Regions from separate parts of the Roseateles sp. PN1 genome, predicted to be linked through region 1. Evidence: riboswitches for the same ligand, from Rfam matches in the RefSeq annotation. Region 1 holds a riboswitch; the other holds the start of a gene.
What was found. Region 1 has a riboswitch for cyclic di-GMP ahead of AABB87_RS02005 (hypothetical protein). Riboswitches for the same ligand answer to the same signal wherever they lie in the genome.

Region 1 (3,409 bases):
CATGGCCCTGCTGGGCGCACTCAACAACGGATTGCAGCAGTTGCGCGCCCAGGGCGTGATTCACAGCGCCTATCAGCAGTCGGGCTTCTTCAATCCCAAGGTGCGAGGCTGGCAAAAGCTCTGAGCCGGCCAATTTCGGCAACCCGAGAGGCTTGTCACCCGCGCGCCAGCCTGGCGCGCAAGCGCGCCGTAGACTGCGAGCTTTCCACCTTGCGGCGCATTCATCATGACGATCAAACTCTGCGGCTTTTCGCTCAGCAACTACTACAACAAGGTCAAGCTGGTCTTGCTGGAGAAGGGCATTCCCTTCGAGGAAGAGCTGGTGATGACGCATTCGCACGACGAGGCCGTGCTGAGCTGCTCGCCGCTGGGCAAGGTGCCCTTCATCCGCACGCCGCAAGGCGCTTTGTGCGAGAGCCAGGTGATTCTGGACTACCTAGAAGCCGCTTACCCGCAGCCCGCCCTGCTGCCTGCCGACCCGTTTCAGGCCGCCAAGCAGCGCGAGCTGATTAGCTTCATTGAATTGCATCTGGAACTGGTGGCGCGCGAGCTTTACGCGCAAGCCTTCTTCGGTGGCACGGTCAGCGAAGGCACGCAAGCCCGCGTGCGCAAGCAACTCAGCAAGAACATCGCCGGCTTCAAGCGCCTGGCCAAGTTCGCACCCTATGTGGGTGGCGACAGCTTTGGCATGGCCGACTGCGCCGCCTGGGTCAGCCTGCCCCTGGTCGCACAAGCCAGCAAGCTGGTGCTGGGCGAAGACATGCTGGCCGCCGCCGGCGTGGACTGGAAGAGCTATGCCAAGCTGGTTGGCGAGCGCCCCATGGCGCAAAAAGTGGCGGCCGACCGCAAAGCGGATCAGGAACGCATTGCGGCGCTGAAGGCACAGGCAAGCTGAGCTGAACCGAATTCAGCTGAATTGAGTTGTGCCGGCTGGCGCCCAGGGCAAACACCTGGCGCCAGCCCCGCCAAGGCCTCGGGAGAGGCCGCCAAACATCGGTGTCCCTGGCCCCAAGGGCTTGTTGCTGACCCACCGCAAGCCCAAGCCATGGCGTGGCCTTCGCCGAGAACTACTTCACGCGCGCCGCGGTCAGTTCATCGCCGACGTTAGCTCGGCTTGATACGCTCCAACTCACAACACGTAACAAATCGTGATTGGCACACCCGCGCGAAAGCCGGGGTCGCAAAGCTTCCGGTCTTCAGCGGCTGAACCTGGTTCAGCCGCAACGACAGCGGGGTTGCACCGAGAGGCTCTCACGCCTCTTGCTCCGAGAAGAGCCCTGCAATCCCCCGCCCGTCGGCAGATCGCTTGGCACTTGCACCCTGCTCAGGCGCCCGGGATGGGCCAGCCAGAAAGAGGGGGAAATCCATTTGCAGCTATCACATGAACCGCCCATCAGCCCGGTGCAGGCGCGCCTTGCCCTTGGCCGCATAGCGCCCACCTCCTGCACGCCAGTGACTCACCGCTTCACCCATCAATTCGCATTTGACGCAGGCGGCGCATAGCCGAGCAGGACGTCAAGCTCAAAAAACAAACAAACCACCAGTTCGAGAGAGGGTTCCTCATGATCAGCAAATTCAAGCCCGCCCTGTTGAGCCTTGTCGCAGGCATCGCCATGAGCACGGCCCACAGCCAAGGCCTCGACCCCCAGCAGCAACAGTTGCTGCAACAACTGCTGCTGATGCAGCAGCGCGCGTCGACTCAGCTGAACGCACAGCCCGGCCTCAACCCTCAGCAATTGCAGCAGCAACAGCCACGCCTGTCCGAGGCGGATCTGGCATCCCGTGTTTCGGCCTGGCCCGCAGTGCAGGGGCCGTTCTCGATGGACCGCTTCCGTGACGGCTTCGCGGTCAATGGCCAGCGTGTACTCGATCCCGAAGGCCGCATCATTCAATACTCACTGGACGGCGCCAGTGGCGACATCGCCTATTCGATTGAAATGGGCCCGAACCAATATCAAATCAAGCTGACTCGCCAGGGCGTGACTCAGCCGGTGGTCATCGCCTCAGCGAGCAAGCAGGGCGGCCAGTGGATCGTCGAGACGGTGACCGGGGTACGTGTCTCGGGCGCGCGCCTGACGCTGAGCGGCCGTGGCTTCATCGTTGCGCGCGACAACGCCTTGTTCCGCTACGACGCCGGCCGCGGCTTGAGCAGCAGCGCCCTGCCCGAAACCCACACACTGGCCGCCATGCAGAACGGCGACATCGCCGCCACCGGCTGGGTGCTGCTGGAAAAGCGCCAGGACACCAAGGCCCAGGAAGACGGCGTTTTGGCCAACACCTCTCTGGGCGGTCTATTCAGTGCCGTCAAGGCGCTGGGCGCAGCCGCAGGCGTGACCAAGTCCGACAGCGACTACGCGCTCTTTGAGCTGGCTACCAGCAAGCTGCGGCCGGTCGGCATTTCGCTGGGCGAGAAAGAGGCTCAGATACTCAGCCAGTGCCATCGCAAGAACAACTTCGTCAATATCTGCGACCGCATGGAGTCGGTGGAATCGGTCTGGTCGCAGAGCGGCACGCCCAACCGGGGCCACTACTTCTGGCGTGTGTCTTGGTACCGCACGCCCACCGGCCCGATGGCCGTGGTGATGCAGGACGGCATCGGCAAGATCGAGGCCATCGACCTCACAAGCGATCGCCAGCTTGTCGTGTTCGAACGCGCGCTCGGCATCGGCGACTGGTCCGCCAAGCAGACACCGGATGGCCGTGTGCAGGTCAAGGCCAAGCTCGGTTTCGAAATCGCCACCCGCGACGATGTGGCGCAGTTGTTCAACGAGGTGGTCTCGGCGCGTTGATTCGCGAGGCGCAGCCGTGAAGAGCCGCGAGCTGCGCCCGCCCTTCTACTGCCAGCGGTACTGCTGTTCCGCGGCGAAGCGCTTGAGCGCCTCGTTCAGCAGCTTCGCTGGCACGCCCTGGCGGATGAGTTCGGCCAGCTTGGCATTCATTGGCGCCGCCAAGCTGTTGCAGGGCGAATCCTTGCTGAAGGCGAAATGAATGCTGCCCGTGCTAATCGGGGGCTGCAGCGCCACGATGCCGGTCAAGTCCTTGTCCGGGCTATTCGACAAGTACGCGCGGCCCAGATACTCGCCGGTGACGAAATAGTCGATGCGGCCCAAAGACAACTTCTTGAAGTTGTTGACCATATTGACGGCCTCTTCAACGGAAAGGTGTTGCTTCAGGTATTCGTCAAAGCCATTGCCGAAAGAGTCGCCCCGGCTGACGCCGCCGCGAAAGCCTTTCATCAAGGCCCAGTCCGCCGTCTTGAGCGGGCTGTCCTTCAAAACGAACACCACGATGTTGTTCGCGAAGGCCGGTGCGGCGAAGAAATTGAGGTACTTCTCGCGCTCCGGCGTCACGCGAAGGCTCAAGAGCAAGTCAATCTGGCCGCGTTCAGCCATGGCCAGGGTGCGCACCC
Region 2 (3,409 bases), on a different contig from region 1:
GTTCAAGATGGGTCCAGTCCAAGCCAGCGTGCATTGGCCTGCGGCGTTGGTGAGGCAGCTAAGGGTTTGCAGGCCCACGACGCGGGCGCCGACATGGACTTGCAGCAGGGCTTGGACAGTGGCACCGCTCACGGCAGCGCCACGCGCGTCTTTCAGCGTGGCCAAGAACTGCGGCACCCATTCGGCCGCGGTAGGGGTCTTGCGTGCCATGGTGCCGCTCAGTGCCGTCAGCAAGGCCACCGGTGCAGCAGGCCGCACTATTTGGGCGCTTTTTACGCCACCGGTGTAGCTCAGTTGAGGGCCGCTGATGCCTGTGACGGCAAAGCCCAGCACAGGCAGGTTGGCCCAGGGTGCGGCACCGCTGGCGATGCTGCACAGACCGTTGGCGGCCGTGGTGCAGCTGACTTCAGCCGCCATATTCGAGAAGCGAGCCAGCACCTTGGCGCCACTCACTGGCGCGCCCGCTTGGTTGACCACCTTCACGGCGGCGTCGGCCTTCCAGTTGCCCGTCGAGGGGACGCTGCTGGTCAGCGTGATGCTTTGCAGCAGCACCGGCTTGACCGTCGGTGCAGGCGCAGGCGCAGGTGTAGGTGCTGGCGAAGGAGCAGGTGCGGGGGTGGGCGTCACAGCCGCGCCCTGGCCCGCGAACAGCAGGCTGCGGGTGGTGGAGGCTGAAGCGCCCGTGATGGCGTTGAGGCTGGCCTGGGCCAGCAGTTGCGCCCGCACTTGGGCCGGCGCCATCTGCGGGCTGGCTTGCAGCAGCAAAGCGACCGCGCCGGCCGCATGGGGTGCGGCCATCGAGGTGCCATTCATCGCGACCACCGCACTGGTCGAGGCGTGGCCGGCCGAGCTGATGGCGGTGCCGGGCGCCCAGATGGCGACACATTGGCCCCAGTTCGAGAAGCTGGCTTTGACATCGGCTTTGTCGCTGGCCGCCACCGTGATCAAGCCTGCAGCTCGCGCGGGAGACTGGGTGCAGGCGTCCACATTGCTATTGCCGGCTGCCGCCACCACGCTGAATCCTGCCGTTACCAGTCGCTGCACGGCGGCGTCCAGCGTCGTCGAGGCGCCACCGCCCAAGCTCATATTCACCACGCCGGGGCGTTTGCCGTTCGCGGCTACCCAGTCCAGCCCCGCCAGCACCGAGCTGCCAGTGCTGGAACCTCCGCAGTCCATCACCCGCACCGGCACCAAACGCGCGCCGGGCGCCACACCCAAGGTGGCCCCGCCCACCGTGCCGGCCACATGGGTGCCATGCCCATTGCAGTCGCCAGTGCCGCGGCCGTCGTTGATGGCTGAAAAGCCTGCCACCAAGCGGGCGCCAAACTCGTTGTGCGGGTTGATACCAGTGTCCAGCACATAAGCGTTGACGCCATCGCCCCTCAGGCTTTGGCGAAAGCTGTTGTCAAACAGACGTGCACGCTGGTCAATGCGGTCAACACCCCAGGCACGGGCGTCCAGGGTGCGTACGCCGGCCACTTGGCCGGTCGAAAACACGCGGTCGGGCTCGACCGCATCTACGCTGGGGTTGCGCGCCAATTCGGTGGCCACTTCATGGGCCTGCGCCCAAGGCACGGTGATCACGAAACTCTCCACCGCATGCGAAAACTGCTGGCGCACCTGCGCCCTCGGCGACACCGCCAGGACCGACTGTGTCACCACGGCATCCACCGCAGTCGCAACAGCCGAGGCCTTGGCGGCCAGTTGCTTGGCATGCAGGGCGCCGGCGGTGGCTTCTGCGTCGCTCGCGCTCCCCTCAGCGCCCTCGCCGCCGTCACCCGCCGCCGTGGCACTCAGCATATAGGCACGACCGCTGTCCATCACCGCCGCCGGGTTCAGCCGCACGATCAGGCGGACCTCGCTGCCATCCGCTTGCGGATCCGCCTGCCGCTGCTCGGCAAGCACGGTGGCCTCCTCGCCGGGCGCCCAGAGTTTGAACACACGACCCTCCACAAGCACGGAGGCTTCGGCCGCCGCTACCGCGTTAGCACTGGCCGGGGCTTGTGCCTCCTCAGCACCGCCGCCGCAACCCAGCAGGGTCAGTGACAGGGCACTGGCGGCCCAAGCGGCCGGTGTACGAAAGAACCCGATACGGTTTGGGAGGAAGTAAGGAGTCATGGTGGCCGCGCGCAAAAAGATTTGAGGCGAGGGCCACGCTGTACAGCCTGCTCAATCCGACCACATTCGTTGATCGATTTGTGCCCTGGGGCAAAGCCCAGTCAGGCCGGCGGCCCCGCTGCCATAGCACTGTCGTGCTTTAGGCCGGAAGCTTTGCGTCCCTGTCTTTCGACAGGTTTGCCCTCGGTGAAACAGCTGCCAAGAGCAGCTCTTTTCGAACCACTGGTAACAACTTGATACGAATTCTGCGCCGATTCAAAAATTAGTGCCTGTGCTCGCTGTGTCGCCAATGCCCAATCCATGACGAATGCCGCGATTTTGTTTTTCTGATGCACGGCTTTCGGCCTAACGGCTTGGCCGCTTGGCGCACCTTGAGGCCTCCGCGGGCGCGACAGGCTTTCAAAAACCCGAGCGCTACAGTTTGGCGATGCTGCAGCCTCACCGCTACAAGCTCCCTCAACTAAAGCAATTTAGCGGTGCGGGGCCGGCGCGCTTACTTTTGTTCAGCGATATCGCCTTGAAGATGGAAAAACCAGCCCAAAGAACTGCAAGCCTTGAGGTCGGTTCTTGGCCGATTTGTGGCAGTCGCGAGTTGGCCAGTCCGCTCCATCGGCAACTCAGGTCCCCAATAGCCTAGCCCTTGGAAACCGCCGGCGCTGCGGCACGCAGCAGCTTCGGAATCTCGCCCTCACACATCGTTTGGCTCTTGGCGTATTCCTCTGGACTGTCGAAGAGCACTTGGCGGTACTCGAGTCGCTTCCATTCCTGCTTCGCGAACCGCATCACAGAGGCCGAACTCAGCGGCCCGAAGCCGTGATATTGGAGATGTCGAAACTCGTACGCAATCTCGCGGTAGATCTTGACGTGGGTCCACTCGTGCCTGCGGACCAGCGCCTCGGCACACGAGCCGGGAGGCAAATTGCTCGCGATACGCAGGACCGGCCTGACAAACTTCAAGATCACTTGAAGGCCTGAGCAAGTCGCCTGCGGCACGACGGAAATCTCCGTCTGAACGATGACGTGACCCAGATGGACGCCCCTTTCGGAGGCCCCAAAGGCATTGCCGAGCTTCGTGATCTCCGCCGTGGATTTCGAGGTGTCGACTTCCGGGTCAGCAAAGTACTCCGCTGAGAAGCGCACCGGGACGTCGCAAGGCCGAAGCGGCTGCTCGGAGGGCGATACCGTCGGATCAGCGGCGCGCGCAACTCCGTAAAAACCGATCAATGCGAGCAGCGCCGGCCGTAGCAGCATGGCGCGTCAACCAAAGATGTTCAGTAGCGCGCCCATCATC

Region 2: it holds a riboswitch for cyclic di-GMP, as region 1 does, so the genes downstream of both, AABB87_RS22220 (S8 family peptidase) here and AABB87_RS02005 (hypothetical protein) in region 1, are expected to answer to the same signal.

What each region holds. Positions count from the first base shown of each region.
Region 1 is NZ_JBCARA010000001.1:513,087-516,495, reverse strand. It holds gene AABB87_RS02015 (hypothetical protein) at 1-124, shown strand, start outside; gene AABB87_RS02010 (glutathione S-transferase family protein) at 227-895, shown strand; cyclic di-GMP riboswitch class I at 1,145-1,243, shown strand; gene AABB87_RS02005 (hypothetical protein) at 1,563-2,789, shown strand; gene AABB87_RS02000 (substrate-binding periplasmic protein) at 2,835-3,409, opposite strand, start outside.
Region 2 is NZ_JBCARA010000020.1:43,008-46,416, reverse strand. It holds gene AABB87_RS22220 (S8 family peptidase) at 1-2,118, opposite strand, end outside; cyclic di-GMP riboswitch class I at 2,224-2,310, opposite strand; gene AABB87_RS22215 (hypothetical protein) at 2,752-3,369, opposite strand; gene AABB87_RS22210 (flagellar basal body protein) at 3,376-3,409, opposite strand, start outside.